2 regions of the Burkholderia theae genome follow, and region 2 is predicted to be linked to the other one. Evidence: predicted binding sites of a transcription regulator. Region 2 holds the regulator's gene; the other holds the start of a gene.
The links. The regulator FliA, encoded in region 2, starts transcription of late flagellar genes. The targets are predictions, from matches to a motif close to CTAAAGTTTNNNNNNNNNNNGCCGNTA.
Positions count from the first base shown of each region.

Region 1: the regulator FliA is predicted to act here: its motif matches at 9,704-9,730, upstream of flgM (flagellar biosynthesis anti-sigma factor FlgM).

Region 1 is NZ_CP183461.1:3,550,839-3,566,444, reverse strand. Features, by position in the region: gene ACN22W_RS16820 (transglycosylase SLT domain-containing protein) at 1-870, shown strand, start outside; gene ACN22W_RS16815 (complex I NDUFA9 subunit family protein) at 1,220-2,182, shown strand; gene ACN22W_RS16810 (glutathione S-transferase family protein) at 2,245-2,892, shown strand; gene ACN22W_RS16805 (multifunctional CCA addition/repair protein) at 2,889-4,130, shown strand; partial or broken gene ACN22W_RS16800 (helix-turn-helix domain-containing protein) at 4,161-4,944, opposite strand; gene ACN22W_RS16795 (M24 family metallopeptidase) at 5,375-7,225, shown strand; gene ACN22W_RS16790 (SGNH/GDSL hydrolase family protein) at 7,315-8,664, opposite strand; gene ACN22W_RS16785 (flagella synthesis protein FlgN) at 8,831-9,271, opposite strand; gene flgM (flagellar biosynthesis anti-sigma factor FlgM) at 9,348-9,674, opposite strand; gene flgA (flagellar basal body P-ring formation chaperone FlgA) at 9,793-11,031, opposite strand; gene flgB (flagellar basal body rod protein FlgB) at 11,236-11,724, shown strand; gene flgC (flagellar basal body rod protein FlgC) at 11,773-12,198, shown strand; gene flgD (flagellar hook assembly protein FlgD) at 12,263-13,024, shown strand; gene flgE (flagellar hook protein FlgE) at 13,052-14,293, shown strand; gene flgF (flagellar basal-body rod protein FlgF) at 14,315-15,073, shown strand; gene flgG (flagellar basal-body rod protein FlgG) at 15,108-15,606, shown strand, end outside.
Region 2 is NZ_CP183461.1:262,418-278,023, forward strand. Features, by position in the region: gene ACN22W_RS01220 (methyl-accepting chemotaxis protein) at 1-24, shown strand, start outside; gene ACN22W_RS01225 (CheR family methyltransferase) at 28-1,014, shown strand; gene cheD (chemoreceptor glutamine deamidase CheD) at 1,011-1,790, shown strand; gene ACN22W_RS01235 (protein-glutamate methylesterase/protein-glutamine glutaminase) at 1,787-2,878, shown strand; gene cheY (chemotaxis response regulator CheY) at 2,946-3,341, shown strand; gene cheZ (protein phosphatase CheZ) at 3,343-4,074, shown strand; gene ACN22W_RS01250 (DUF2844 domain-containing protein) at 4,340-4,843, shown strand; gene ACN22W_RS01255 (DUF3443 family protein) at 4,860-6,098, shown strand; gene ACN22W_RS01260 (VOC family protein) at 6,260-6,757, shown strand; gene ACN22W_RS01265 (DUF805 domain-containing protein) at 7,148-7,528, shown strand; gene flhB (flagellar biosynthesis protein FlhB) at 7,852-9,060, shown strand; gene flhA (flagellar biosynthesis protein FlhA) at 9,057-11,156, shown strand; gene flhF (flagellar biosynthesis protein FlhF) at 11,153-12,934, shown strand; gene ACN22W_RS01285 (MinD/ParA family protein) at 12,927-13,745, shown strand; gene ACN22W_RS01290 (RNA polymerase sigma factor FliA) at 13,768-14,502, shown strand; S-adenosyl-L-homocysteine riboswitch at 14,588-14,715, shown strand; gene ahcY (adenosylhomocysteinase) at 14,748-15,606, shown strand, end outside.

The DNA of each region.
Region 1 (15,606 bases), 430 kb from region 2:
AAGCAGAGCGGCGACACGCTGCAGGCGAACCAGGAATTCGAGCAGGTCGCGGGCCAGTTCAACTTCTACGGGCAGCTCGCCGGCGAAGAACTCGGCCAGCGCACGACGATCCCGCCGCGCACGAAGGTGAGCGACGCCGAGATCGACGCGATGAGCAAAATTCCGGGCTTCGCGCTCGCGCAGCGCTTCTACGCGCTGAACCTGCGTCTCGAAGGCAACCGCGAATGGAACTGGCCGCTGCGCGGGATGACCGATCATCAGCTGCTCGCGGCCGCCGAGTACGGCAAGCGCGTCGAGCTGCTCGACCGCACGGTCAACACGGCCGACCGCACGAAGGCCGAGCACGACTTCACGCTGCGCTACCCGTCGCCGTACCGCAACATCGTCGAGCGCTATGCGCAATCGACGGGCCTCGACGTCGAATGGGCGTACGGGCTGATCCGCCAGGAATCGCGCTTCATCACGAGCGCGCGTTCGTCGGTGGGCGCGGGCGGCCTGATGCAGCTGATGCCGGCGACGGCCCAGATGGTCGCGAAGAAGCTCGGCATGGGCGCGATCACGCGCGCGCAGATGCACGACATCGATACCAACATCCAGCTCGGCACCTGGTATCTGTCGGACATCTACAATAACTTCGACAGCTCGCCGGTGCTGGCCACCGCCGGCTACAACGCGGGCCCGGGCCGGCCGCGCCAGTGGCGCCAGGTGTTGACGCAGCCGGTCGAAGGCGCGATCTTCGCGGAGACGATTCCGTTCAACGAGACGCGCGACTACGTGAAGAACGTGCTGTCGAATACCGTCTACTACGCGGCGCTCTTCGAGGGCAAACCGCAGTCGTTGAAGAAACGTCTAGGCATGATCTCGCCCTGATCCGCAATCTTCACACTGCCGCGCGAGACGCGGCAGTGTTCTTAAGGGCCTGTTCACGCTAATAACGGACTTGCGAACGTGCCTTGCCGGTCGCAGTGCAAGAAGCAAGGAGCGCCGTTTGGCCGAGCCAAACAAGCGACGCGCGACGCCGCAATGCGGCCGGCAAGGCACGTTCCCCTGACCGGGAAAAAGTCATAAATGGGGCTGGCCGCCAGAAGGGCCGATCGCGGCGTCATGCTCCTTGCGAATACGTCGAGTATTCGCTTCGTCGCAGTCCTTGCGCTCGGCCCTTCTGGCGGCCAGCGCAAGTCCGTTATTAGCGTGAACAGGCCCTAGGAGTCCCGAACATATGGATCGCCAGACCGTCGCGCTGTTGGGCGGCACCGGCTTCATCGGCAGCCGGCTCGTCAATGCGCTGATCGACGCCGGCAAGCAGGTACGGATCGGCACGCGGCGGCGCGACCACGCGCGCCACCTGCAGATGCTGCCGGTCGAGATCGTCGAGCTCGAGGCGCTCGACACGCGCACGCTCGCCCGCTTCGTCGCCGGTGCGCACGCGGCGATCAATCTCGTCGGCGTGCTGCACGGCGGCCGTGGCACGCCGTACGGGCCCGGCTTCGAGCGCGCGCACGTCGCGCTGCCGGCCGCGCTCGCGAGCGCCTGCACCGAGGTCGGCGTGCGGCGCCTGCTGCACATGAGCGCGCTCGGCGCCGATTCGCGCGGCGCGAGCATGTACCAGCGCTCGAAGGGCGACGGCGAAGCGGCGCTGCATGCGATCGCGGCGACCGATTCGCTCGCGCTGACGATCTTCCGTCCGTCGGTCGTGTTCGGCCCCGGCGACGCGTTCCTCAATACGTTCGCGAAGCTGCAGCGCACGGTGCCCGTGCTGCCGCTCGCGATTCCCGATGCGCAATTTCAGCCCGTGTTCGTCGGCGACGTCGTGCGCGCGTTCGTCAACACGCTCGATCTCGCGGCCGCGCACGGCAAGTCCTACGAGCTCGGCGGCCCGACCGTCTATACGCTCGAGCAACTGGTGCGTTATTGCGGCACGCTGGTCGGCCGGCAGGCGCGCATCGTACGGTTGCCCGACGCGCTCGCGCGGCTGCAGGCCAGCGTGTTCGAATGCCTGCCCGGCGAGCCCGTGATCACGCGCGACAATCTCGCGTCGATGTCGGTGCCGAACGTGCTGTCGGGGCCGCTCGCGCCGGAACTCGGGATCTCGCCCGCGAGTCTCGAAAGCATCGCGCCCGCCTATCTCGGCAACGCCACGCAGCGGTCCCGGTTCGACTGGTTCCGCTCGCGTCGCCACTAGGCCCGCCCGGCGCCGTTGTTCGGCACCGCTTTTTTCACCTTCGCGTTTTCCGGAACACCGTCATGAAACTCGTCATTGGAGACAAGAACTACTCGTCGTGGTCGATGCGTCCGTGGCTGCTGCTCACGCATTTCGGCATCCCGTTCGACGAGATCGCGGTCGAGCTGCGCCGCGACGACACGACCGCGCGCATCCTCGAGTATTCGCCGTCCGGCAAGGTGCCGTGCCTGGTCGACGACCACGGCGTCGCGATCTGGGATTCGCTCGCGATCGCCGAGACGCTCGCCGAACGCTATCCGCAGTTCCCGATGTGGCCGGCCGACCCGCTCGAGCGCGCGCATGCGCGCTGCGTCGCGGCCGAGATGCATGCGGGCTTCGCGGCGCTGCGCACGCAGATGGGGATGAACGTGCGCGCGTCGATGCCGGGGCGCGGCGCGACGCCCGACGCGCTCGCCGATGTCGCGCGCATCGATGCGCTGTGGAGCGCATGCCTCGAAGCGTCGGGCGGGCCGTTCCTGTTCGGCGAATTCGGGATCGCCGATGCGATGTACGCGCCCGTCGTGATGCGCTTCAACACGTACGCGCCGGGCCTGTCGCCGGAAGCGGCCGGCTACGCGGCGCGCGTGACGGCGCTGCCGGCCGTCCAGCGCTGGATCGACGCGGCGCGCCGCGAAACGACCGTGATCGCCGACTACGAGCCGACGCGATGAACATCTATGCGGTAGGCGGTGCGATCCGCGACGAATTGCTCGGCGTGCCCGTGCAGGACCGCGACTACGTGGTGGTGGGCGCGACGCCCGAGCAGATGGCCGCGCAGGGTTTCCGGCCGGTCGGCAAGGATTTCCCGGTGTTCCTGCATCCGCAGACGCAGGAGGAGTACGCGCTGGCGCGCACCGAGCGCAAGACGGCGGCCGGTTATCACGGTTTCCAGTTCCATTACGCGCCGGACGTGACGCTCGACGAGGATCTCGCGCGGCGCGACCTGACGATTAACGCGATGGCGCGCGAGGTGAGCCCGGAGGGTGCGCTGGTCGGGCCCGTGATCGATCCGTTCGACGGGCAGGCCGACCTGCGTGCGCGCGTGTTCCGGCACGTGAGCGACGCGTTCGTCGAGGATCCGGTGCGGATCCTGCGCATTGCGCGCTTCGCCGCGCGGTTCGCGGATTTCACGGTCGCGGACGAAACGCTCGCGCTGATGCGCCGGATGGTCGACGCGGGCGAGGTCGACGCGCTGGTGCCGGAACGCGTGTGGCAGGAAATCGCGCGCGGGCTGATGGAGGCGAAGCCGTCGCGGATGTTCGCGGTGCTGCGCGAGTGCGGCGCGCTCGCGCGCATCCTGCCCGAAGTCGATGCGTTGTGGGGCGTGCCGCAGCGCGCCGACTACCACCCGGAAGTCGACACGGGCGTGCACGTGATGATGGTCGTCGACTATGCGGCGAAGCAGGGTTATTCGCTGCCGGTGCGCTTCGCGGCGCTCACGCACGATCTCGGCAAGGCGACGACGCCCGCCGACGTGCTGCCGCGCCACGTCGGCCACGAAGGCCGCAGCGTCGACCTGCTCAAGCCGTTGTGCGAGCGGCTGCGCGTGCCGAACGAATGCCGTGATCTCGCGCTGGTGGTCGCGCGCGAGCACGGCAACCTGCATCGCGTGATGGAGATGGGCGCGGCCGCGCTGGTGCGGCTGTTCGAGCGCAGCGACGCGCTGCGCAAGCCCGCGCGTTTCGCCGAGATGCTGCAGGCCTGCGAATCGGATGCGCGCGGGCGGCTCGGGCTCGACACGCAGCCGTATCCGCAGGCCGAGCGGCTGCGCGTGGCGCTCGCGGCCGCGCGCAGCGTCGATGCCGGCGCGATCGCGCGCGGGATCGGCGCCGATACGGAGAAGATCAAGGATGCCGTGCATCGCGCGCGGATCCAGGCCGTCGCGCAGGCGCTCGAGATCGGCGAATAAGGACGGGCGGCGCGCGCCCGCAAGCCGCCGTTACGACTTCTTGCGCGCGGCCGCCTTGCGGGCCGGGGTGGCGGCGGCCGGGCGTTTGCCGGCGGCGGCGCGCGGCTTCGCCGATGCCTTCTTTTTCCACCGTGCTGGCCGGCCGTGCCGCGTCGGCGTCGCGCTCGCGTTTCGGCGCCGGCTCGCGGCGGCTCACGCGCGGCTCGCCCGGCGCGGGCTGCCTGATTTCCATCGTCGCGGAGACGAATTCGGCGCAGCTGTCGTCGAACAGCGGCAGCGTGCCGACCGCGATCAGCTCGGCGGGCCCGTCGCCCACGTTGGCGACGCGATGCCGCTTGCGTGCGTCGAAGTGCAGCGAGTCGCCGGGCGACAGCGGGTAATCCTTCTTGCCGACCGTGTAGCAGATGCGGCCGGTCAGCACGTACACGAACTCGTCGCCGCCGTGCGACACCCATTCCGAGCGATAGCCTTCCATCATCCGCACCTTCACCGCGTTGATCAGGCTGCCGTCGAACGTGGTGGAGAGCCGTTCGTACCACTGCGACGTGCTGTCGACCGCGTACGGCTCGCGGCTGCCCGCGTGCGAATCGGGCTGCGCCTGGCGCGGCTGGTCGATCAGCGCGCCGAGCGGCACGTCCAGCGCCTTCGCGACGTTGACGAGCGACGACAGGGAGATGCCCGTGAGATGGCGCTCGACCTGGGACAGGAACCCGACCGACAGCTTCGCTTCGGTCGCGACTTCCAGCAGCGTCTTCTTTGCTTCCCGGCGCAGGCGGCGAATGCGCTGGCCGATACGCATGATGTCTGAATCCATGAATCTCTTTCGTGGCAACGAGTCGGGAGGCGAGCGGAGGGGCGGTGCAGTCGCCGGGAAGCTGGGTTCCGCGAATCGCACGAAGCACGGCCGTCGGGACGCCGATGCCGGCGCATTGTACCGCGCGGTTCGGGCGCGCGAAGTCGCGTTGCGCGGGCCTGCGGCACCGTGTCGCCGATTTTAGTCCTACGAAAATTTTAGCTTGACCTCAATTTCCGCCTGCTCTAGATTCTGTCGCGCGCATCAAAAAAAGTTAAGTGAGACAAAAATTTCCGCGGACCTGCCGCTGGCATAGCCCAGTGGCCCGGCGACGTGCAGTGCCGCGCGTCGTCCGTGCAGCGGCGCCGTGTCGCGTCACGCCTGTTTCAGGCGTGCGCCCCGCCGCGTCGCACCGCCGACCGCCGACAACAATGAATAACGTGGGGATCCGATGATCGATCGACTGCAATACAACTTCTCCGGCCTTCCCCCGTACGACGCGTCCGTCGCCGACACGCAGGCCGGCCTGGCGCGCCTGCTCGACGCCGCGCGGCTCGACGCGGTGGTGGTCACGTCGCAGGACGAATACGTCACCGAGTACCTGCCGCGCAGCAACAACCCGCGCTACGCGCTGTCGGGTTTCGACGGCTCGGCCGGCTGCGGGATCTTCCTGAGCGCGGCGACCGCGCAGGCGCTCGGCGTGCCGCCGTTCGTGCTGTTCGTCGACGGCCGTTATCACTTTCAGGCCGACCAGCAGTGCGATCCGGCGCGCGTGCGCATCGAGAAGCTCGGGATGGGCGTGACGATCTGGCAGGCGCTGGCCGACTGGCTGGTCGCGCACGCGAGCCGGCTCGCGCGGGTCGGCTACGACGCGCTGCGGGTCAGCGTCGCGCAGCGCGACCGGCTGTTCGAGCAGGCGCAGGCCGCGGGGCTGGACTGGACGAGCTTTGCCGAGCGCGAGATCGACCGCGCGATCGCGCTGCCGGGCTGGGTCGTCGAGCGGCCGATTTTCGAGTTGCCGGAATCGATGACGGGCCTGAGCGTCGCGCAGAACCTCGACACGCTGAGCCGCAGGCTCGCCGCGCATACCGGCGCGGCCGACGGCAAGACCGCGTTCTTCTCGTGCGCGTCGGACGATCTCGCGTATCTGCTGAACAGCCGCGGTTATCACATCCCGAACGCGTCGTCGCACCTCGGTTTCCTGTTCGCGGTCGGCGGGCAGGTCGCGCTGTTCCTGCCGGAAGGCTGCGACCGCTGCGACGTCACGCTCGCGTCGTATCCGGCGCTGCACGTGATCCGGCGCGATGTCGCGGCGCTCGAGCGCTTTCTCGCGCAGTTCGCGGTCGATCACGTGTGCTACGGCTTCGAATCGGTGAACTGCGCGCTCGTCGACGCGGTGAGCCGCGTGTGGCCGCAGGCGCGGCACACGGACTTCAACCCGGTCGAGGCGATGCGGGCCGCCAAGACGCCGGTGGTGCTCGACCGGTTCCGCGACGCGTTCGCGCGCAGTTCCGCGGCGATCGCCGAGACGATGCGCTGGGCGAAGACCGGCGAGCCGGGCGCACGCCACACCGAATACGACCTGGCGCGCACGATCAACGATGCGTACGGCGCGCGCTCGGCGGTGGCACTGACGTTTCCGTCGATCGCGGCGAACGGCGCGAACAGCGCGTTCGCGCATTACACGGCGGCGAGCGCCGACGTCGAGCTGACGGAAGGCGAGCTCGTGCTGCTCGATAGCGGCGCGTACTACGAAGCCGGCTTCGCGACGGACTGCACGCGCGTCGTGCTGCGCCGGACGCATGCGGATACGGTTGCGCAGCCGTGGCAGCGCGAGATCTACACGGTCGCGCTGAAGGCCTGCATCAAGGGGCTCGTCACGCGCTTTCCGAGCACGGCGACGGGCGGCGACGTCGATGCGGTCGTGCGGCAGGTGTGCCTCGACCATGGCCACGATTTCGGTCACGGCACCGGTCACGGCGTCGGCATTCACGTGCACGAGGGCGGCGTGCGGTTCGCGCCGGGCGCGAAGTACGGGCTGGTGCCGAACGCGGTGATTTCAGTCGAGCCGGGCATCTACGTGCAGGGCAAGGGCGGCGTGCGGATCGAGAACATCGTGATCATCCGGCCGGACGAAACGCAGCCGGACACGGTGACGTTCGAGAACATCGTGACGGTCGGCTACGACTGGGACCTGATCGATCTCGACCTGCTGAACGACGACGAGCGCGCGTACCTGCGCGACTACGAGCGGCTGTGTGCGGAGTGCGGCACGCAGGTGACGGCGTGCCCGCTGCTGTAAGCGGCGCCGGCGCGGGCGGCGTCGGCCGCCCGCTTGCCCCCGGTCATCGATGACCGGTCATCAGAGCCGGATCAGGATCCGGCTCCATTTCAGTCCAGCAACCGCGCGCGCACGAACGGCGTGATCCGCTCGGCGAGCCACGCGTGCGTGCGCGTCGTCGGGTGCAGCGTGTCCCAGAACACGAAGCGCGCCGGGTCGCGGCAGTCCGCGCGCGGCGTCTGCGCGGCCATATAGGTGAACGACGACGGCTTCGGGATGTCGAGGCACGAGCGCTTCGAATCGTCGAAGCCGTATTGCGCGGGGCGGCTCAGCAGATCGTCGAACGGCGCGTACGCATCGAACACCTCGAGCCGCAGCGTTGCGCCGTAGCGGGCCCGGACGGCGGCGGCCGCGTCGGCGAGCCGCTGGTTGTAGTCCTTGACCTGCGCGGCGACGCTGGCGGTGTCGGTGCGCGTCGAGAACACCGGCGCGCGCGACACGTCCGGCAGCGTGATGAGCAGGATGCGCGTCGCACCAGCCGCGGCGAGCCGCTCGAGACTGTCGCGCACCGCGTTCGCCGCCTGCTCGGGCGTGCGGCCGTAGTTCACCAGATCGTTGCCGCCCGCGAACACCACGAACAGCGTATTGGCGGGCCGGTAGTTCGGCGCGCGATCCATGTATTCGCGCCACGAGTCGACCTCCTGCACCAGGCCCGGCACGACGACGTGCTGGTCGGTCGCCGCGCCGCCGATTGCCCAGTTGTAGAACGGCAGCCGCAGCGTGTTCGCGACGTATTCGGCCCACACCGGCCCGTTGCTGAAGCGTCCGGCGTGCCAGCTCGTTCCGTTCGGCAGCTTCCACTGGCTCGCGTTGAACATGTTCTGCGTGTCGGACAGGCTGTCGCCGAACACGATCAGCTTGTTGACCCGCGCGTCCTGCTGCGCGGCGTCGATCGTCCAGACCGTGTAGTTGAACGACAGCGCGTTGTTGGCCGCGACCGCCTGCGTCAGGTTCGCGCGGATGCCGCGCGCGGCGAGTGTCTGGCGGCAGACGTCGGCGAGCGTGTCCTGCGTCGTCGCGCTGTAGAACATGTTCTTCCACTGCGTGATGCCGTCCGCCCACCAGTAGCCGGGCACGCGATACCAGTCGCCGCCCGACGGATCGCGCGCCCACTCGTAGGTCGCCTCGGGCTTGAGCGGATCGTCGCTGATCCGGTACCAGCAGCGCAGGTAGGTGTAGGTGTCGCTGCCGCGCGATGTGGCGCGCGGCGCCCTGCCGGGCGGTGCGGAGGCCGGCGCCGCGAGCGGGCCGGCCGGCGACAGCGACATGTCGCCGGTCGGCGTCGGCAGCGGGGCCGGGGCCGGGGCGCCCAGCACGAGCGACGCGGTGAAGGTCAGTGCGGCGCCGAGCGTGGCGACGGCGGCCTGACGGCGTGCGGATTCAAAACGGGAATGATGCATCGATGCCCTCCGATCGGTTGTTGTTGGATCAGGCAGCGCGGCTGCGCTGCCGCGTATCGGGGGGACGGTTGCGCCGGGCTGGAGCCCGGTCTGTCGAAGCGGAATTCGGGGTGAAGCGGGTGAGGCGGGTGAAGCGCCGGACCGGGCTGCGGGCCGCCGCGGGGCGTCAGCGCGTCAGCGCCGACACGCGCCCGTCGGGGCCGTAGACGCCGGCCGGCGCGGGCGCCGAGCGCAGCACCGCGAGGGCGCGCTCGTTGTAGTCCATCCGGATCCGGATCAGCATGCCGTTGTTCGCGTTGGCCTGGCGCGCGCGTTCGGCGGCCTGTTGCAGCAGTTGCCAGCGGCCGGCGAGGCGCGCATCGCGCTCGGCGGCCTGGTCCATCCCTTTCTTGCCGGACGGAAAGCCGAGCGCGGAAAGCTGCGTGTCGCGCGTACGTTCGAGCTGTGCGAGCCGGTCGATCAGCGCGCTTTTCTTCTCGACGATCCCGGGCAGCATCTCGAGCGGCTCGGCCGTCGTCAGCGCCTTTTCCTCGTAGACGAGCAGGGACGCGAACGCCTCGACCGTCGCGTGTTCGTCGTTGACCGTGGCCAGCAGCTCTTCTCTCATCGCGTCATGCTCGTCGCGCCGGTGCGCGGGGTGCGGCGCGCCGGCAAACCGGGGGACCGGCCGCGAGGCGGCCGGCTCAGCTGCCCGGGCGCTGCTGCTGCAGCAACTCGCGGGCGGTATTCAATACACCGTCGGCAATCTTGTTCGCGTCGATCGTCAGCGTGCCGTTGTTCAGCGCGTCCTTGATCGACTGGACCAGGCCCGTGTCGATATCGGCGCCGCCGGACGCGGATACCGAGCGCAACTGGCCGGACAGCCCCGACAGATTCACGTTCGTGTCGCCGCCGGTCGTGCCTGCGTCGGCCGCCTGCGCGGACGACGGGGCCGCGCCGGATTGCGCACGGGTCGCGCCGTTGCCGGTCGGCGCGAGAGGGCTCGGTTTCGGAGTGGAATCGATCTTCACGATGGGGTTCCTGTACGGTATGACCCAGATAACGGCCGGGTCGGCCCGAACTTTAGCATCGTGAGCCCGAAATTCTCCGAATAAACAATTCTTTGCAATCTTGCGGCGATATCCGTCCCTATAGCGGAATTTCCACGGTGCCGGCGTCCTTGACGATCGCCGTGACGATCTGGCCCGCCGCCATCCGCACCCGCACCGACTGGCCGGGCGCCGCATTCGCGAGCACGCTGCCTTCGGCCGAAATCGTGAAACCGGGCCCGGCCGCGACGACCCGCACCGTCTGGCCGGCCGACACCGACGCCGCGCTCTTCAGCATGTCCTGCCGCAGCGGCAGCCCGGCCGAGATGCGCGCGAGTGCGGTCGAGCCGATCGCCTGCGCCGGATCGGTGATCACCGCGAGCGGCAGCACCGTCAGGTCGCCGTCGCGCGCGACCAGGTCGGCCGCGCTCAGCGGCTCGCCGGGCGCGATCTGGCGCGCGGCGACGTAATAGGTGGCCTGTACGGTGACCTTCGCCTGCAGGTAGACGGTCCACGGCCGCTCGCCCGCGCAGCGCACGCCGACCGTCGTGCGGCCCCACAGGCGCGCGCCGGTCGGCATGAACGGTTCGAGCGTCGTGCAGGCGGCGAGCCCGCGCGGGAAGGCGGTCGTGACCGTCGCGGTGGTCTTGCCGGGCAGGCCGGCGATCTGCTGCTGCAGGAACGTGAGGGCCGCGCGGCGGAGCGCGTCGGGGTCCTGCTGGCCGGGCGGCGTCGCGGGCTGGGCAGCGGGGGCCGCCTGGGCCGGGTTGGCGGCCACCGCCGCCGTGCGCGGCGCCGGCGCGGCTGACGCGGCGCGGGCCGCCGCCATGCGCGCGGTGCTTGCCTGCGGCATCGGCCGCGCGGGATTCGATGCGGGCTCGGCCGTACCGGCGACGACCGTCGCGATGGCGTTGGGATCGGTGGCGCGCGGCGCGCCGTAGGCGGGAGTCGTGCGAGCGGCTGCGTAGACGGGAGCCGGCACGGAAGCCGGCGGCGGGACGGTCGTCACGACCATCGCGCCGGACGGTTGCGTCGCGTAGCCGGCCGCGGCAGCACCGGCCACACCAGCCGACCCACCGGCGCCCGCTGCCGCGCGCCCGGCATCCGGCGCGATGCCCGGACCCGAACCCATCCCCGCATTCCCGCCGAACTGCCCGCCGCTCGCCGCGTTGGCGTGCGCGAGCGCCGTTTCGGCCGTCTCGCCGCGTCCGGGAATCACGATCATCCCGTCGTCCGCGTGCGCGGCCGGCACGGCGATCCACAGCGCCGCGGCGAGCGCAAACGCACGCCGGACGTGCGTGAGCCGCCCGTTGCTGCCGCGAAGTGCGCTGCCAGTCATCGCCGTGTCCTCGATCTGTTGCTCCGCTTCGCATTCTAGGGAGCGGGGCCGTCGCGCAAACGATGAATAGAGGGGGGCTTTGCCGCGTTATTCGCCCGATTGCCGGTTGCGTGCGGCGCCTACCATCGCTGTCATGGAAAAAAGCCTCTCGGGTCGCCATCCGGCGCGAGGGGCGTGCAGCGCTTCATACGGAGAGACGCACACATGCTGGACAAACTCGATGCGGAATTCGCGTTCGGCCGACAGGCGCTCGACGTGCGCGCCTACCGGCAGGAACTGCTGTCGTCGAACATCGCGAACGCCGACACGCCGGGCTACCAGGCCCGCGACGTCGATTTCGCGTCGACGCTCGCGCGCTCGCTGAAGCAGACGAACGGCGGCCTCGCGCCGAGCAACGCCGGGCAACTGCCGATGACGCAGCCGGCCGGCGTGACGAGCGGCATGTCGATGGTGTCGACGGCGCAGGGCCACATGGCCGGCACGGCGAAGCTGATCCCGACCGGCGGCCCGGCCGACGACTACGGCCGCGCGCAGTACCGGATGCCGCTGCAGCCGTCGCTCGACGGCAACACGGTCGATCTCGACGTCGAGCGCGTGCAGTTCGCGAACAACGCGCTGCACTACGAGACCGGGATGACCGTGATGACCCAGCAGATCAAGGCGATGATCGCCGCGATCACGACCAACTCGTAAGCGCGCCGCTTCCGAACCCGAGCACAAGCACACGCACCAGGAGCCTCCATGCCTTCGTTGATGAACATCTACGGCGTCGCCGGTTCGGCGCTGTCCGCGCAATCGCAGCGCCTGAACGTCACCGCGTCGAACCTCGCGAACGCCGACAGCGCCACCGGCCCCGACGGCAAGCCGTACAAGGCCAAGCAGGTCGTGTTCGCGACCGACCCGATGGGCGGCGCGCGCACCGCGTCCGGCCAGGGCGTGGGCGGCGTGCGCGTGACGAAGGTGATGGACGACCCGTCGCCGATGAAGTCGACCTACGACCCGGCGAACCCGGCCGCCGACGCGAACGGCTACGTGCAGATGCCGAACGTCGATCCGGTGCAGGAGATGGTGAACATGATCTCGGCGTCGCGCTCGTACCAGGCCAACGTCGAGACGCTGAACACCGCGAAGACGCTGATGCTCAAGACGCTGACGATCGGCTCGTAAGCCGCGCGCCGCCCGATCTTACCGACCCGACAGTTCCGATAGTTCCGACAGAAGGCTAGCCAGGATGACCTCCTCCAACACGACGATCGGCAGCAACGGCACGAACGTGTCGACCTTGCCGACCGACACGATGAACACCAACAACGTGTCGTCGACCAACGGCACGTCCGCGAGCGACCTGCAGGCGACGTTCCTGAAGCTGCTGGTCACGCAGCTGCAGAACCAGGATCCGACCAGCCCGGTCGACAGCTCGCAGATGACCTCGCAGCTCGCGCAGATCAACACGGTGAGCGGCATCGCGCAGCTGAACACGTCGCTCACGTCGCTGTCGACGCAGCTCACGGCCGGCCAGCAGACGCAGGCCGCGATGCTGATCGGCACGAACGTGCTCGCGCCGGGCAACGCCGTCGCGGTGAAGAGCGGCGCGGCGTCGCCGTTCGGCGTGTCGCTGGCGAGCTCGGTGTCGAACCTGACGATCACCGTGAAGAACTCGGCGGGCACCGTCGTGAACACGATCAACGCGGGCGCGCAGTCGGCCGGCACCGTGCCGTTCAACTGGACGCCGACCGACGCGGCCGGCAACGCGCTGCCGGACGGCAAGTACACCGTCAGCGCGTCGTACACCGACAGCAACGGCACGCCGCAGCCCGCCACGACGCTCGCGGCCTCGACGGTGCAGAGCGTGATCAAGCAGGCGGACGGCACCGCGGGGCTCGTGCTGTCGAACGGCACGACGGTGGGGCTCAGCCAGGTCGCGTCGATTTTCCCGAACACGACGTCGTCCGCGTCGTCCTCTTCCTCGTCCGGCGGCACCGCCACCAACTGATCGAGCTTTCTCGAAACGGAGACCGAAATGGGTTATCAACAGGGTCTGAGCGGCCTCGCCGGCGCATCGAACGCGCTCGACGTGATCGGCAACAACATCGCGAACGCGAACACGGTCGGCTTCAAGTCGAGCACCGCGCAGTTCGCCGACATGTACGCGAACTCGGTCGCGACGTCGGTCAACACGCAGATCGGCATCGGCACGGCGCTGAACTCGGTGGAGCAGAACTTCGGCCAGGGCACGATCAATACGACGAGCTCGTCGCTCGACGTCGCGATCAACGGCAACGGCTTCTTCCAGATGTCGAACAACGGCGTGACGACGTACTCGCGCGACGGCACGTTCCAGCGCGACAAGAACGGCTACATCATCGACTCGCAAGGCCGCAACCTGATGGGCTACGCGGCCAACGGGGCAGGCGTGATCAACACCGCGCAGACCGTGCCGCTGCAGGCGCCGACCAACAACATCGCGCCGACCGCGACGACCAAGATCACCGGTCAGTTCAACCTGAACTCGCAGGACACGGTGCCGGCCAAGACGCCGTTCAGCGCGACCGACAACACGACGTACAACTACTCGACGTCGATCCAGGTGTACGACTCGCTCGGCGGTTCGCAGGCGGTCAACATGTACTTCGTGAAGTCGGCGGCCGGCACGTGGGAAACCTACGCGGGCGTCCAGGGCGGCGCGACGACCGATCTCGGCACCGTCACGTTCAATTCGTCGGGCGCGATCCAGAGCACGACGACGGGCACGCCGGCGACACCGACCGCGTCGCTCGGCCAGTTCCAGTTCACCGTGCCGAACACCGACGGCTCGGCGACGCCGCAGGGCCTCACGCTCGACCTGACCGGCACGACGCAGTACGGCGGCAAGGACGGCGTGAACAACCTCGCGCAGGACGGCTACGCGAGCGGCACGCTGACGACCTACACGATCGGCACCGACGGCAAGCTGACCGGCAACTACTCGAACGGCCAGACCGCCGTGCTCGGCCAGATCGCGCTCGCGAACTTCAACAACCCGAACGGGCTGGTGAACCTCGGCGGCAACCAGTATGCGGAGTCCGCGTCATCGGGCGTGCCGCAGGTCTCCGCGCCGGGCAGCACGAACCACGGCACGCTGCAGGGCAGCGCGCTGGAGAACTCGAACGTCGACCTCACGTCGCAGCTCGTGAACCTGATCACCGCGCAACGCAACTACCAGGCGAACGCGCAGACGATCAAGACGCAGCAGACCGTCGACCAGACGCTCATCAACCTGTAACTCCAGGGATAACGGGCAGCCATGGACCGACTGATCTACACGGCGATGACGGGCGCGTCGCAGTCGCTCGACCAGCAGGCGACCGTCGCGAACAACCTCGCGAACGCGTCGACGACGGGTTTTCGCGCGCAGCTCGCGACGTATCGCGCGGTGCCGATGAATTTCGGCGACGGCAGCACGAGCGACCCGACGACGACGCGCACCTACGTGCTCGCGTCGACGCCCGGCGCGGATTTCGCGCCGGGTCCGATCACGCGCACCGGCAATCCGCTCGACGTCGCCGTGCAGGGCGCGGGCTGGCTGTCGGTGCAGACGGCCGACGGCAGCGAGGCGTACACGCGCGCCGGCAACCTGCACGTCGACGAGAACGGCCAGCTCGTGAACGCGAGCAACCTGCCGGTGATCGGCAACGGCGGCCCGATCTCGGTGCCGCCGAATGCGGAAGTGACGATCGGCAAGGACGGCACGGTGTCCGCGCTGATGCCGGGCGACCCGCCGACGGCGGTCGCGATCGTCGACCAGATGAAGCTCGTCAATCCCGATCCGGCCACGCTCACGCGCGGCAACGACGGCTTGTTCCGCACCGCCGACGGCAATCCGGCCGACGCCGATGCGAACGTGGTCGTCACGCCGAATTCGCTCGAAGGCAGCAACGTCAACCCGGTGACCGCGATGGTCGCGATGATCGACAACGCACGCGCGTTCCAGCTTCAGTCGAAGCTGATCCAGACGGCCGACCAGAACGAGCAGTCGGCGAACCAGCTGCTCAACTTCAGCTGAGCGCCCGCGCCAGCTTACGCAGGAGAATCGACAAGTGAACCGTTCGCTCTACATCGCCGCCACCGGCATGAATGCGCAGCAGGCGCAGATGGACGTGATCTCGAACAACCTCGCGAATACCAGCACGAACGGCTTCAAGGCGTCGCGCGCGGTGTTCGAGGATCTGCTTTACCAGACGATCCGCCAGCCGGGCGCGAACTCGACGCAGCAGACCGAGCTGCCGTCGGGCCTGCAGCTCGGCACCGGCGTGCAGCAGGTCGCGACCGAGCGCCTGTACACGCAGGGCGGCCTCACGCAGACCGGCAACTCGAAGGACGTCGCGATCAACGGCGCGGGCTTCTTCCAGGTGCTGATGCCGGACGGCACGAACGCGTACACGCGCGACGGCTCGTTCCAGACCAACGCGCAGGGCCAGCTCGTCACGTCGAGCGGCTACCAGATCCTGCCCGCGATCACGATCCCGCAGAACGCGACGTCGCTGACGATCGGCAAGGACGGCGTCGTGTCGGTCACGCAGGCGGGCTCGACCAATT
Region 2 (15,606 bases):
GACGACGACTGGGAGACCTTCTAAACCATGCCGCACGCGCGCGCGCCATTTCGACCCGATGCACCGGATGCCGCGCCCCGAGCGGGCGAGCCGGGGCGCGACTTTGCGTTCACGGGCGCGGATTTCGCACGCATCCGCGCGCTGATCCACCAACGCGCGGGAATCTCGCTGTCCGAGCACAAGCGCGACATGGCGTACAGCCGTCTCGCGCGGCGGTTGCGTGCGCGCGGCCTCGACACGTTCCGCGACTACCTCGACCTGCTCGAGCAGGAAGACGATCCGCTCGAGTGGGAAGCGTTCACCAATGCGCTGACCACGAACCTGACCGCGTTCTTCCGCGAGTCGCACCATTTCCCGATCCTGGCGGATTTCGTGAAGGGGCGGCCGGCACCCGTGTCGGTCTGGTGCTCGGCGGCGTCGACCGGCGAGGAGCCTTATTCGATCGCGATCACGCTGATCGAGGCGCTCGGCGAATCGGCGGCGCGCGGCGCGTCGATCCTCGCGACCGATCTCGACACGCAGGTGCTCGCGAAGGCGGAAGCCGGCATCTATACGTACGACCAGGTCAAGCACCTGACGCCGGAGCGGCTGAAGCGCTTCTTCCTGAAGGGCACGGGCCCGCAGGCCGGCCGCGTGAAGGTGCGCCCGGAGCTGCGCGCGATGATCCGCTTCGAGCAACTGAACCTGACCGATGCGGACTACGGGATCGCGAAGCCGTTCGACGCGATCTTCTGCCGCAACGTGATGATCTACTTCGACAAGCCGACGCAGGGGCAGGTGCTGTCGCGCTTCGAGCCGCTGGTGAAGCCGGGCGGGCTGCTGTTCGCCGGCCATTCGGAAAACTTCACGTACGTCACGCAGGGGTTCCGGCTGCGCGGGCAGACGGTGTACGAACTGACACGCGACGCCGCGCAGGGTGCGCGGCCGCGTGCTGCGCAGGCGCCCGCGGCGGCGGCCATGCCGTCGCGCGCTCCGGCGCGGGCCGCCGCGCCCGCTTATGGAGATCGCGGATGAGTGCCCTGCCGATCGCGACGAATCGCTACTTCGACAACCATTTCGGCTGTCCCGGCGTGAAGCTGTTGCCGAACGAGTTCTACACGACGTCCGAGGACATGGTGCTGATGACCGTGCTCGGCTCGTGCGTCGCCGCGTGCATTCACGATCCGTACGCCGGCATCGGCGGGATGAACCACTTCATGCTGCCCGACGACGGCGCCGATGCGGGCGCGACCGCGTCCGAATCGATGCGTTACGGCGCGTATGCGATGGAAGTGCTGATCAACGAGCTGATCAAGGCCGGCGGGCGCCGCGAGCGCCTCGAGGCGAAGGTGTTCGGCGGCGCGGCCGTGCTGGCCGGGATGACGACCATCAACATCGGCGATCGCAACGCGGATTTCGTGCGCCGCTACCTGGCGCTCGAGCGCATCCGCATCACGGCGGAAGACCTGCAGGACGTCCATCCGCGCAAGGTCGCGTTCATGCCGCGCACGGGGCGCGCGATGGTGAAGAAGCTGCGGCTGCAGGTGCCGGGCGTGACCGAGCGCGAAGCCGCGCTGGCGCGCGAGGCCGACCGCTTGCGCGCCGCACGGCCGCGCGCGCATGTCGAGCTGTTCCAGGCGAAGCGGCCGGCCGCGCCGCAGCCGGCACGCCCGCGCATCGAGCTGTTCGGCGCGCGCGGTGCGGCGCCGGGCGGCAGCGCGAGTGCCGGCGGCGTGCGGGCGGCGAACCCGGGGAGCCCGGGCGCCGGAGGCCCGTATGCGGCGAATCTATCAAGAAAGCAGGAGGCATGACCGCAGTGCAGAAGATCAAAGTATTGTGCGTCGACGATTCGGCGCTGATCCGCAGCCTGATGACCGAGATCATCAACAGCCAGCCCGACATGACGGTGTGCGCGACCGCGCCCGATCCGCTCGTCGCGCGCGAGCTCATCAAGCAGCACAACCCCGACGTGCTCACGCTGGACGTCGAAATGCCGCGCATGGACGGGCTCGACTTCCTCGAGAAGCTGATGCGCCTGCGGCCGATGCCGGTCGTGATGGTGTCGTCGCTGACCGAGCGCGGTTCGGAAATCACGCTGCGCGCGCTCGAACTCGGCGCGGTGGATTTCGTCACGAAACCGCGCGTCGGGATTCGCGACGGGATGCTCGACTACGCGGAGAAGCTCGCCGACAAGATCCGCGCGGCGTCGCGCGCGCGCGTGCGCCAGGCGCCGCAGCCGCAAGCGGTTGCGCGCGCGGCGGACAGCCCCGCGGCCGCGCCGATGGTCAACAACCCGCTCGTCAGTACCGAGAAGCTGATCATCATCGGCGCGTCGACGGGCGGCACCGAGGCGATCCGCGAAGTGCTGACGCCGCTGCCGCCGGATGCGCCGGCCGTGCTGATCGCGCAGCACATGCCGCCCGGCTTCACGAAATCGTTCGCGCAGCGCCTGAACGGCCTGTGCCGGATCGCGGTGAAGGAAGCCGAGCACGGCGAGCGCGTGCTGCCGGGTCATGCGTATATCGCACCGGGCCATGCGCACCTGTTGCTCGCGAGAAGCGGTGCGAACTATATTGCGCAACTGTCGGACGAGCCGCCGGTGAACCGTCACCGCCCGTCGGTCGACGTGCTGTTCCGCTCGGCGGCGACGCACGCGGGCAAGAACGCGATTGGTGTCATTCTTACCGGGATGGGCCGCGACGGCGCGGCTGGCCTGCTGGAAATGAAACGCGCGGGCGCTCACACGTTCGCGCAGGATGAAGCAAGCTGCATCGTGTTCGGGATGCCGCGCGAGGCGATCGCGCTCGGCGGCGCGGACGAGATCGCGCCGCTCGCCGAGATGAGCCGCCGCGTGATGGCGCGACTGGCGACGATGGGCGACCGCGTGCAGCGCGTTTGAATGGAATGTCACGGGGCGCGTGCCACGATACGCGTCCCGACGGAAACGAATCTGGAAAGGAACGACGATGGACAAGAGCATGAAAATCCTGGTGGTGGACGATTTCCCGACGATGCGCCGGATCGTCCGCAACCTGCTCAAGGAACTGGGCTACTCGAACGTCGACGAGGCCGAGGACGGCCTGGCCGGCCTCGCGCGGTTGCGCGGCGGCGGCTACGAATTCGTGATCTCGGACTGGAACATGCCGAACCTCGACGGCCTCGCGATGCTGAAGGAAATTCGCGCGGACGCGACGCTCACGCACCTGCCGGTGCTGATGGTCACGGCCGAGTCGAAGAAGGAGAACATCATCGCGGCCGCGCAGGCGGGCGCGAGCGGCTACGTCGTGAAACCGTTCACGGCCGCGACGCTCGACGAGAAGCTGAACAAGATTATCGACAAGATGGCGAAGACCGGGAGCTGACGTGAACGAGCCGATCCATGCGGCGCTCGCCGGCGCGGGGTTCAACGCCGACAGCCACCCAGAAGGCGCCGATTTCGCGAGCGACCGCATCCTCGCGCGCATCGGCCAGGTCACGCGCGCGCTGCGCGATTCGATGCGCGAGCTCGGGCTCGACAAGCATGTCGAGCGTGCGGCGGAAGCCGTGCCCGATGCACGCGACCGGCTGCGCTACGTCGCGACGATGACCGAGCAGGCGGCCGTGCGCGTGCTGAATGCGATCGAGATCGCGAAGCCGATGCAGGAGCGCGTGCAGAACGAGGCCGAGGCGCTCGACGCGCGCTGGGCGCAGTGGTACGCGGCGCCGATCGAGCACGCGGAAGTGCGCGAGCTGATGGACGATACGCGCACGTTCCTGCGCACGCTGCCCGAGTCGACGTCGGCGACCAGCGCGCAGCTGCTCGAGATCATGCTCGCGCAGGATTTCCAGGATCTGACCGGGCAGGTGATCAAGAAGATCATGGACATGGTCTACCTGATCGAGCAACAGCTCCTCACCGTGCTCGTCGAGAACATCGCGCCCGAGCGGCGCGAGCAGTTCGCGGCCACCGCGGCCGCGCTCGCGGCCGAGCAGATGAGCGCGACCGGCAGCCCCGAGTCGCTGCTGAACGGCCCGCAGATCGCGCCGGAAGGCAAATCCGACGTGGTCCAGGACCAGGGGCAGGTCGACGACCTGCTCGCGAGCCTGGGCTTCTGACCCTGCCGCATCGCATTGCATCGGCGCGCCCCGTTTCGCGGGGCCGCCCGATGCACGCGTCACCCCGTTTCCACAACGTTTACCCGTGCTTGCCGCACCCATGCGGCCCGGTGCAGCATGGGTCGAATTGACACGTCGACACATGCTGCAGGCATACTACGCGTCAGCAGCAACGGAGCGTCATTCATACGATTTCATATGTTGGCAGGCGACGCGGGCACGATGGCTGCGCCGCCGGCAACGAAGCCAGTCCCTGGGAGGGAACTTGAAGCTGAAACGCTTGGGCTGGGCCGTCGCGCACGCGGCGGCTGCAACGGGTGTGCTGTGGTCCGTCCACGCACACGCTGAACTGGGCGGCGCGCCGATGTCGCCGCCGGCGGACGATCAGGCTGCAAGCGCGCGCACGATGCAGCGTGCGATGCGTTCGGCCGACGGCATGCAGGCGAGCACGGCCGCTTATACCGTCCGCGAGATCACGCTCGGATCGGGCACGGTCATCCACGAATACACCTCTGCCGCCGGCAGCGTGTTCGGCCTCGCATGGCGCGGGCCGACGATGCCGGACCTCGCATCGCTGCTCGGCAGCTATTTCCCGCAGTACACCGCCGGTGTCCAGGCCGCGCACGCGGCGCGCGGCTGGCGCGCGCCCGTGGCCGTCGAGACGAGCGGCCTCGTGATCCGGACCGGCGGCCACATGGGCGCCTTCTCGGGCCAGGCGTGGCTGCCGGCGGCGCTGCCTGCCGGCCTCGCCGGCACCGACATCCAGTGACAGCGGGAGAGTGATCTTGAGAATTCCTCGTACATTCAAGCGCTGGCTCGGCGTGCTGGGTCTCGCGGCCGCGACGGCCGTGCTCGTGACGGCATGCGGCGGCGGCGACGGCGGCGGCAGCAGCTCCGGCAGCAACGGCAACGGTAACGGCAACGGTTCGGGCGGATCGGACGGCAACAGCGGGAACACGGCCGTCATCACGGTCGGCACCGGCGTCGCGAACGTGATCAACATCCCGACCGTCAGCGTGAAGGTCTGCGCGCCGGGCACGTCGAACTGCCAGGTGGTCACCAACGTGCTCGTCGATACCGCGTCCTACGGGCTGCGGCTCGTCGGCAGCGCGGTGTCGGGTGTGCTCAACAACCTGCCGCAGGTGACGAGCGGCGGTTCGCCGGTCGCCGAGTGCGGCAAGTTCGTGTCGAGCTACACGTGGGGTTCGGTGCGCACGGTCGACCTGTCGATCGGCACCGAGCAGGCGGCCTCGCTGCCCGTGCAGATCATCGGCGACCTCGGCACCACGAACGTGGCGAGTTCGTGCACGAACGGCGGCACGTCGGCCAACTCGGCGAGCGCGCTCGGCGCGAACGGGATCCTCGGCATCGGGCCGGCGCCGAACGACTGCGGCACGCTTTGCGCGACGTCGACGTCGACCAGCAACAACTACTACGCGTGCCCGAACGGCAGCAACGCGAACTGCGCGATCGCGCTCGTGCCGGTGGCGCAGCAGGTGGCCAATCCGGTGCATCGTTTCGCCGACAGCAACGGCGTGAGCGTGCAGATGCCGAGCGTCTCGAGCAACGGGCAGGCGAGCGCGACCGGGACGCTGACGTTCGGCCTGCCGGATCTGACCGGAAAGACCGTGATGACGTCGACCACGACGGGCGACGTCAGCGCGTCGTTCCTCGGGCGCAGCGTGACCGCGTTCTTCGATACCGGTTCGAACGCGTATTTCTTCAACGATTCGTCGCAGACGGTCTGCACGAGGAATACGCAGTTCTACTGCCCGGCGTCCACGGCCGCCTACGGGGCGACACTGACCGGCCAGAACGGCGTGTCGGGCAACGTGTCGATGTCCGTCGCGAACGCGGATTCGCTGTTCGCGAACCCGTCGACGTTCGCGTTCAACAACATCGCGGGTCCGTTCGGCTCGTCCGCCTGGCTCGACATCGGCATGCCGCAGTTCTACGGCAGGACGATCTACTTCGGGATGGACAAGACCGCAAGCGGCGGCGCGGCGCCTTTCGTCGCGTTCTGACGCGGCACGGCCGCACGCAGGAACAAGGGGGCGAGCGATCGCCCCCTTTTTTATTCCCGGGCCGCGCGCGGACTACGGGCCGGATCGCCGCCGCGCGCGGGCGCAGCGCCTAAGATGTAAGACCGGCACAGGGGCCGGCACGACATCGAGGAGACAGCGACATGAGCCCGCGCATACAACGCATCACGCCGTTCCTGTGGTTCGACCACGACGCCGAGGCGGCAGCCGGTTTCTACGTGTCGGTATTCGACCATGCGCGGATCGTGCATGTGGCGCGCTACGGCAAGGCCGGCGCACATGCATCCCGGCAGGCGGAGGGGGCGGTGATGACCGTCGCGTTCGAGCTCGACGGGCAGGCGTTCGTCGCGCTGAACGGCGGTCCGGCATTCCAGATCACGCCGGCTGTGTCGTTCGTCGTCAACTGCCGCGACCAGGACGAGATCGACCGCTATTGGGCGCACCTGTCCGAAGGCGGCGACGAGCGCGCGCAGCAGTGCGGCTGGCTGCGCGACCGCTTTGGCGTGTCGTGGCAGGTCGTGCCCGTGCAGATATCCGAGCTGATGACGGGCGATCCGGCGCGCGCCGAGCGCGTGATGGCGCAGGTGATGACGATGAAGAAGCTCGATCTCGCCGCACTGCAGCGCGCAGCGGCCGGCTAGGCCGGCGCGCATGGTGCGATTCGATCGGGATCGGGAATGGCGAAGCGTAGCGCGACTGGCGCATTGACGTATTGCCGGTCGGCCGGTTAATCGAATGCCCCACTCGCGCACCGATTATCGATCGCATCCGGTTTCATTCGGTTGTAATCAAACGCTGGATTATCGAGGCTGCAGTTTCTGTCAGGTATTGAAGATTATTTAAATGACGCGACATGCAAGCCTGCGGCGCCGCAATACGCTATGGCAGCCGTTCCCGCGCCGTATCGGCGTGCGGCGCGACGGGGTGTACGCCCTGACCAACATGTGAAAAGAGATGGAGCCTGCTGAAATTCAAACATATAATTCCGGCGTTGTTTCCGGGGTGCCAATATAAAACAGGAGGGTAATAAGATGAATTTTTCTGAAGCCGTTCGTTCCGTACTCAATCAATACGCGAAATTCGAAGGCCGTGCGCGTCGTGCTGAATACTGGTATTTCGCGCTGCTGAGCGGCATTCTGTCGGTCGTCGGCCAGGTGATCGGCGCGGTGGGCCGCGATGCAGGCCTGATCACGCTGCTGCTGCTCGGCGTGATCTTCCTGGTTTCGCTGGCCCTGATCATTCCGGGCATCGCGGTCAGCGTCCGCCGCCTGCACGACACGGGCCGCTCGGGCTGGTTCCTGCTGCTCGGGTTCATTCCGATCGTCGGCGGGATCCTGCTGCTCGTGTGGATGTGCTCGCGCGGCACCGAAGGCCCGAACCGCTTCGGCTCGGATCCGATCCCGGCGGTCTGACCGGCGCCTGCCCCGACGCGCGACGTTGCCGCGTCGGGGGCCTGATTTTCCTGCTTTTCCCGCCTCGTTTTTTCACCGTTTCGCCGCTTCCCTGCGTCACCGTCCCGTCCGGGACCGACGCTTCGCCATGCCGCTGACCGGCAGGTTTTCCCGCCCCGTCGCGCGCCGCTTCGCCCCCGATCCAGCCCCGTTCGCACCGGCTCGCCCGATTCCCCGAAATACCCCCCTTTCCCGGCTTTGCTCGACCGATCGGCGTTTGACGCCTCCATGAATAATCGGTGTCACTGGAAAGCGGCATTCCGCCGTACCCGACTGGAGGCCCCGTGGCAGACGAGAGCGATCTCGACAAGACCGAAGCCGCCACTCCCAGACGCCGCGAGAAGGCGCGCGAGGAGGGGCAGGTCGCGCGTTCGCGCGAACTGGCTTCGTTCGCGCTGCTCGCGGCCGGGTTCTACGGCGCATGGCTGCTCGCGGGTCCGTCGGGTGCGCATCTGCAGGCGATGCTGCGCGGTGCTTTCACGTTCGATCGCGCGACCGCGTTCGACACGAACCGGATGCTGTCGGCGGCCGGCAGCGCGAGCCTCGAAGGCTTTGCCGCGCTGCTGCCGATCCTCGTGCTCAGCGGTCTCGCCGCGTTGCTCGCGCCGATGGCGCTCGGCGGCTGGCTGATCTCGCAAAAGACGTTCGAGCTGAAGTTCGACCGCCTCAACCCGATCTCGGGCCTCGGCCGGATCTTCTCGATCCAGGGGCCGATCCAGCTCGGGATGTCGCTCGTGAAGACGCTCGTCGTCGGCGGAATCGGCGGCGTCGCGATCTGGCGCAGCAAGGACGAACTGCTCGGCCTCGCGATGCAGCCGCTCGGCGTGGCGCTCCCCGATGCGCTGCACCTGGTCGCCGTGTGTTGCGGCACGACGGTCGCCGGGATGCTGGTGGTCGCCGCGCTCGATGTGCCTTACCAAATCTGGCAGTACAACAAGAAGTTGCGCATGACGAAGGAAGAAGTGAAGCGCGAGCATCGCGAGAACGAAGGCGATCCGCACGTGAAGGGGCGGATCCGCCAGCAGCAGCGCGCGATCGCGCGCCGCCGGATGATGGCGGCCGTGCCGAAGGCCGACGTGGTCGTCACGAACCCGACGCACTTCGCCGTCGCGCTGCAATACACGGACGGCGAGATGCGCGCGCCGAAGGTCGTCGCGAAGGGCGTGAACCTCGTCGCCGCGCGCATCCGCGAACTCGCGGCCGAACACAACGTGCCGCTGCTCGAAGCGCCGCCGCTCGCGCGTGCGCTGTATCACAACGTCGAACTCGAGCGCGAGATTCCCGGCTCGCTGTACTCGGCCGTCGCCGAAGTGCTCGCGTGGGTCTACCAGCTCAAGCGCTTCCGCTCGGAAGGCGGCGCGTTCCCCGCGGTGCCGGTCGATCTCGACGTGCCGGCCGAGCTCGACAAGGGCACGTCGGTGCCCGCCGACGATGAACGCGAAGAGGCCGAGGACACGCTCGGCAAGCAAGGCAAGCAAGGAGCATCCGCATGAGCACCCCGACCGGCCTGCTCGGGAAACGCCCGAACCCGTTCGCGGGCACCAACCTGCGCGCGCTCGCGGGCCCGGTTCTGATCTGCATGATCCTGGGGATGATGATCCTGCCGCTGCCGCCGCTGCTGCTGGATCTGCTGTTCACGTTCAACATCGCGCTGTCGGTGATGGTGCTGCTCGTCAGCATGTACACGATGAAGCCGCTCGATTTCGCGGCGTTCCCGAGCGTGCTGCTGTTCTCGACGCTGCTGCGCCTGTCGCTGAACGTCGCGTCGACGCGGGTCGTGCTGCTCGAGGGCCACACGGGCCCCGACGCGGCCGGCCAGGTGATCGAGGCGTTCGGCCACTTCCTGGTCGGCGGCAACTTCGCGGTCGGCATCGTCGTGTTCGTGATCCTGATGATCATCAACTTCATGGTGATCACGAAGGGCGCCGGGCGGATCGCCGAAGTGTCCGCGCGCTTCACGCTCGACGCGATGCCCGGCAAGCAGATGGCGATCGACGCCGACCTGAACGCGGGCCTCATCAACGAGGAACAGGCGCGCAAGCGCCGACTGGCCGTGTCGCAGGAAGCCGAGTTCTACGGGTCGATGGACGGCGCGTCGAAGTTCGTGCGCGGCGATGCGATCGCCGGCCTGATCATCATGGCGATCAACGTGATCGGCGGGCTGATCGTCGGGATGGTCCAGCACGACATGAGCTTCGCGGCGGCCGGCACGAACTACACGCTGCTGACGATCGGCGACGGCCTCGTCGCGCAGATCCCGTCGCTCGTGATCTCGACCGCGGCCGGCGTGATCGTGTCGCGCGTCGCGACCGACGAGGACATCGGCACGCAGATCACCGGCCAGCTGTTCACGAACCCGCGCGTGCTGATGATCACCGGCGTGATCATCGTGCTGATGGGGCTGATTCCCGGGATGCCGCACTTCGCGTTCCTCGGGCTCGGCGGCGGCGCGATCTGGCTGTCCCGCTCGCTGACCAAGCGCGCGGCGGCCCGCAAGGCGGCCGGCGACGTGACCGACATCGCGCCGCCCGCCGTGCTGCCGTCCGACAGCCACGAGGCGACCTGGGACGACGTGCAGCTGATCGACCCGCTCGGCCTCGAGGTCGGCTACCGGCTGATCCCGCTCGTCGACAAGAACAGCGACGGCGAACTGCTCAAGCGCATCAAGAGCATCCGCAAGAAATTCGCGCAGGAAATCGGCTTCCTGCCGCCGGTGATCCATATCCGCGACAACCTCGAACTGCGGCCGAACGCATACCGGATCGCGCTGAAGGGCGTCGAGATCGGCATCGGCGAAGTGTTCCCGGGCCAGTGGCTCGCGATCAACCCCGGCCAGGTGACGGCCGCGCTGCCCGGTGCCGTCACGCAGGATCCCGCGTTCGGGCTGCCGGCCGTGTGGATCGACGTCGCGCTGCGTGAACAGGCGCAGGTGTACGGCTACACGGTGGTCGACGCGAGCACGGTCGTCGCGACGCACCTGAACCATCTCGTCGTCCAGCACGCGGCCGAGCTGCTCGGCCGCCAGGAAGTGCAGGCGCTGGTCGAGCGCACCGGCAAGGACGCGCCGTCGCTCGTCGAGGACCTCGTGCCGAAGACGATCTCGCTGACGACGCTGCAGAAGGTACTGCAGAACCTGCTCGAGGAAGGCGTGCCGATCCGCGACATGCGCACGATCCTCGAGGCCGTGTCCGAACATGCGGGCCGCGGCGACGCGTTCGAGATCACGGCCGCGGTGCGGCTCTCGCTCGGCCGCGCGATCACGCAGCAGTGGTATCCGGGCGCGGGCGAGATGCAGGTGATGGGCCTCGACTCGAATCTCGAACGCGTGCTGTCGCAGGCGCTCGCCACCGGCGCGAACCCGGGCCTCGAACCCGGCCTCGCACACAACCTTCTGACCGGCACGCAGCAAGCGATGCTGCGTCAACAGAATCTCGGGCTGCCGCCCGTGCTGCTCGTGCAGCACGCGCTGCGCGCGATGCTCGCGCGTTTCCTGCGCCGCAGCCTGCCGCAATTGAAAGTGCTGTCGTATGCCGAAGTGCCGGACACACGCACGATCAAAGTCGTTAACGTCATCGGGGGTTCCGCTTGAACATTCGCAAATTCACCGGCGCAACGAGCCGCGACGCACTTCGTCTCGTGCGCGAGGCGCTCGGCGCCGACGCGGTCGTGCTGTCGAACCGCACGCTCGATGACGGCAGCGTCGAAATCGTCGCACTCGCCGATTCGGACCTCGCCGCGGTGACGCCGCCGGCTGCCGCGCGGCCGCGAATCGCCGCGCCGCGACTGCCGGAATCCGTGCCGGCCGCCGCCGTGCAGGGCATCGTGTCGCGCCCGGGCGCCGCGCTCGCGCGCCCGGCCGTCAATCCGTACGCGGCAGGCGACGGCGGGCTGCCGGACGTGTTCTCGTCGGTGTTCGGCGCCAGCGCCGATGCGGAGGACGCGGCGGCGCAACCGTCGACGATCGATGCAGACATGCTGGCCGGCATTCCGGCGGCCGCGGTAGCGCCGTCGATTGCCGCACCGGCAGCCGGCACGCCCGCTGCCGGTACGCCCGCCGCAGGCGCTTCCGAACCCGCGCCGTGGCTCGTCGAGCACGCGAAACGCCTGACGCAGCAGCGCGACGCACTGATCGCGCGCACCCAGGCCACGCCGGCCGCGCCGCAGGCGAGCGCCCCGGCCGAGCAGCGCGCCGCGAACGCGACGTCGCCCGACTGGGCGCGCGACATCGTGCGCGACGCCGAACGCCGGATCCCGGCCGCCGCCCCCCGCGCGCCGGACCCGAGCGCCGCGCATGCCGCGAAGGCGGCCGAGCGCACGCGCCTGTCGGCCGACGCGGCCGCCGTGGTGGCCGATGCGGTGAAGTCGCGCATCGAGCGGATCGTCAACGACACGGTGATGCACGAGCTCGGCGAACTGCGCGGGATGATGGAAGAGCAGTTCGACAACCTGATGTGGCACGACCGCCAGCGTCGCAGCGCCGTGCATGGCGCACTGACCAAGCACCTGTTCGCGGCCGGTTTTTCCGCGCAGCTCGTGCGGATGCTCGTCGACAACCTGCCGTCCGGCGACGGCGCGCAGACCTTCGAACAAGCGGCCGAATGGGCGCAGTCGGTGCTCGCGGCGAACCTGCCGGTGCTCGACAGCGAGGACGCGCTGATGGAGCGCGGCGGCGTGTTCGCGCTGATGGGGCCGACGGGCGTCGGCAAGACGACCACCACCGCGAAGCTGGCCGCGCGCTGCGTGATGCGTTTCGGCGCGAGCAAGGTCGCGCTGCTGACCACCGACAGCTACCGGATCGGCGGCCACGAACAGCTGCGCATCTTCGGCAAGATCCTCGGCGTGCCCGTGCACGCGGTGAAGGATGCGGGCGATCTCGCGCTCGCGCTGTCCGAACTGCGCAACAAGCACATCGTGCTGATCGACACGATCGGCATGAGCCAGCGCGACCGCGCGGTGTCCGACCAGATCGCGATGCTGCACGGCGCGAACGCGCCGGTGCAGCGCCTGCTGCTGCTCAACGCGACGAGCCACGGCGACACGCTCAACGAAGTCGTGCAGGCGTACCGCAGCGCGGGCGAGCATCCGGACCTCGCCGGCTGCATCCTCACGAAGCTCGACGAGGCGACCCACCTCGGCGGTGTGCTCGACACGGTGATCCGCTACAAGCTGCCGGTCCACTACGTGTCGACCGGCCAGAAGGTGCCGGAGAACCTGTACGTCGCCTCGACCAAATTCCTGCTGAAGAGCGCGTTCTGTGTGCCGCGCGACGGCTCGCCCTTCGTGCCGCAAGACGAGGACATGCCGACGCTGCTTTCCGCACTGACCGCACGTTCCACCGCCGAGCTGCACGAGGTGCGATTTGGATAAACGGATCATCGATCAGGCCGAAGGGCTGCGGCGCCTGCTGGCCGGGCGCGCGTCGCGCATCGTCGCGGTGACGGGCGGGCCGGCGGGTGTCGGCTGCACGTCCACCATCGTGAATCTGGCGGCGGCGCTCGCATCGCTCGGCAAGGATGTGCTCGTCGTCGACGAGCGCGCCGACGTGCATTCGGCCAGCGCGACGCTGGCGGGCGCGTGGCTGCGCGACGGCGAGCGCACGCGGGTGGCCGCCGGGTTCGGCCTGTGCGCGGCCGCGCGGCTCGCGCGTGCCGGCTACAGCGACGCGCAACTGAGCGACTTCATCGACGGCCCGGCCGACATCGTCCTGGTCGACGCGCAGCTCGGCGCCGACGGCTCGTTCTCGGCGCTCGCGCGCGAAGCGCACGACGTGCTGGTCGTCACGCGGGTCGCCGCGCAGGCGATCACCGAGGCGTACGCGTGCATGAAGCGGCTGCATTTCGCGCACGCGTTCGCGCAGTTCCGTGTGCTGACCAATCACGTCGCCAGCCACGCCGATGCGAAGACGGCGTTCGACAACCTCGCGGGCGTCGCGAGCCGCTACCTGACCGTGTCGATCGCCGACGCGGGCTGCGTGGGCGCCGATCCGCTCGTCGAGCACGCGCGCGAACTGATGCATGCCGCGGTCGACGCGTTCCCGTCGTCGTCCGCCGCGCGCGATTACCGGCAGATTGCCGCCGACCTGCTGTACTGGCCGATGCGCCCGCGTTCGGGTGCGGGCCGTGCCGTCCGTACCGGCGGCAAGCCGTCGTACGAGGCGGGCGCGGCACACGCCGCGTGAGCACCACCGGAAGGAGAGAGCCATGATGTACAACGCTCAAGGAAAGATGTCCCAGGCGGACGTGCTCGCGCAATATGCGCCGCTCGTGCGGCGCCTCGGGCTGCAGCTCGTCGCGAAGATGCCGGCGAGCGTCGACCTCGACGACCTGATCCAGGCCGGCATGATCGGCCTGATGGACGCGGCCGGCCGCTACAAGGAAGACCAGGGCGCGCAGTTCGAGACCTACGCGACGCAGCGCATCCGCGGCGCGATGCTCGACGAGCTGCGCAGCAACGACTGGCTGCCGCGCAGCCTGCGCAAGACGTCGCGCGAGGTCGAGCACGCGGTGCACCAGGTCGAGCAGCATCTCGGCCGCTCGGCGAGCGAGACCGAGATCGCGCAGCACCTGAACATGCCGCTCGACGAATACCAGGGGATGCTGCAGGATCTGCACGGCAGCCAGCTCATCTACTACGAGGATTTCGACCGCGCGGCCGACGACGAGCCGTTCCTCGACCGCTATCGCGTCGATCACGCCGATCCGCTGTCGGCGCTGCTCGACGAGCACCTGCGCGAGGCGCTCGTCGAGGCGATCGAGCGTCTGCCGGAACGCGAGAAGCTGCTGATGTCGCTGTACTACGAACGGGGTCTGAATCTGCGCGAGATCGGCGCGGTGCTCGAAGTGAGCGAATCGCGCGTGTGCCAGCTGCACAGTCAGGCCGTCGCGCGCCTGCGTGCGCGGCTGCGCGAACAGGCGTGGGTCGGCGCGGAGTCCTGACCCTTTCTCGACGGCCACGCGCGCCGACCCCGCGCGCTTGAGCCGCTTGCGCATTTTGCGCGCCGATTTGCTACAATCCTTCCCGTTTTCCGAGGAGCGTTGCGACGGACCGTTCCAGGTCCGCCAGGCTCGGAAGGCTTCACCAAGCAGCCGTGCGGCGCGCGTTTCGCGACCGTCGCGCCGGCTCCGCTTCCTGAACGGCGCTCACGTCACCAATCTAGAAACTTTTTAGAAAGGAGGGCGTGATGAACGCCATTATCGATTCGCAAGCTTCCAAGGATTACGTCGTCGCCGACATGGCGCTGGCTGGCTGGGGCCGCAAGGAACTGAACATCGCCGAGACCGAAATGCCGGGCCTCGTGCAGATCCGCGACGAATACAAGGCACAGCAGCCGCTGAAGGGCGCGCGCATCGCCGGTTCGCTGCACATGACGATCCAGACCGGTGTGCTGATCGAGACGCTGAAGGCGCTCGGCGCGGACGTCCGCTGGGCGTCGTGCAACATCTTCTCGACGCAGGACCACGCCGCGGCCGCGATCGTCGAAGCCGGCACGCCGGTGTTCGCGTTCAAGGGCGAATCGCTCGACGAATACTGGGAGTTCTCGCACCGCATCTTCGAATGGCCGAACGGCGAATTCGCGAACATGATCCTGGACGACGGCGGCGACGCAACGCTGCTGCTGATCCTCGGTTCGAAAGCCGAGAAGGACCGTTCGGTGATTTCGAAGCCGACCAACGAGGAAGAAGTCGCGCTGTACAAGTCGATCGCTGCGCACCTCGACGTCGACGCGACCTGGTACTCGAAGCGCCTCGCGCACATCAAGGGCGTGACCGAAGAAACCACGACCGGCGTGCACCGCCTGTACCAGATGGAAAAGGACGGCCGCCTGCCGTTCCCGGCGTTCAACGTGAACGACTCGGTCACGAAGTCGAAGTTCGACAACCTGTACGGCTGCCGTGAGTCGCTCGTCGACGGCATCAAGCGCGCGACCGACGTGATGATCGCGGGCAAGGTCGCGGTCGTCGCGGGCTACGGCGACGTGGGCAAGGGTTGCGCGCAGTCGCTGCGCGGCCTCGGCGCGACCGTGTGGGTCACCGAAATCG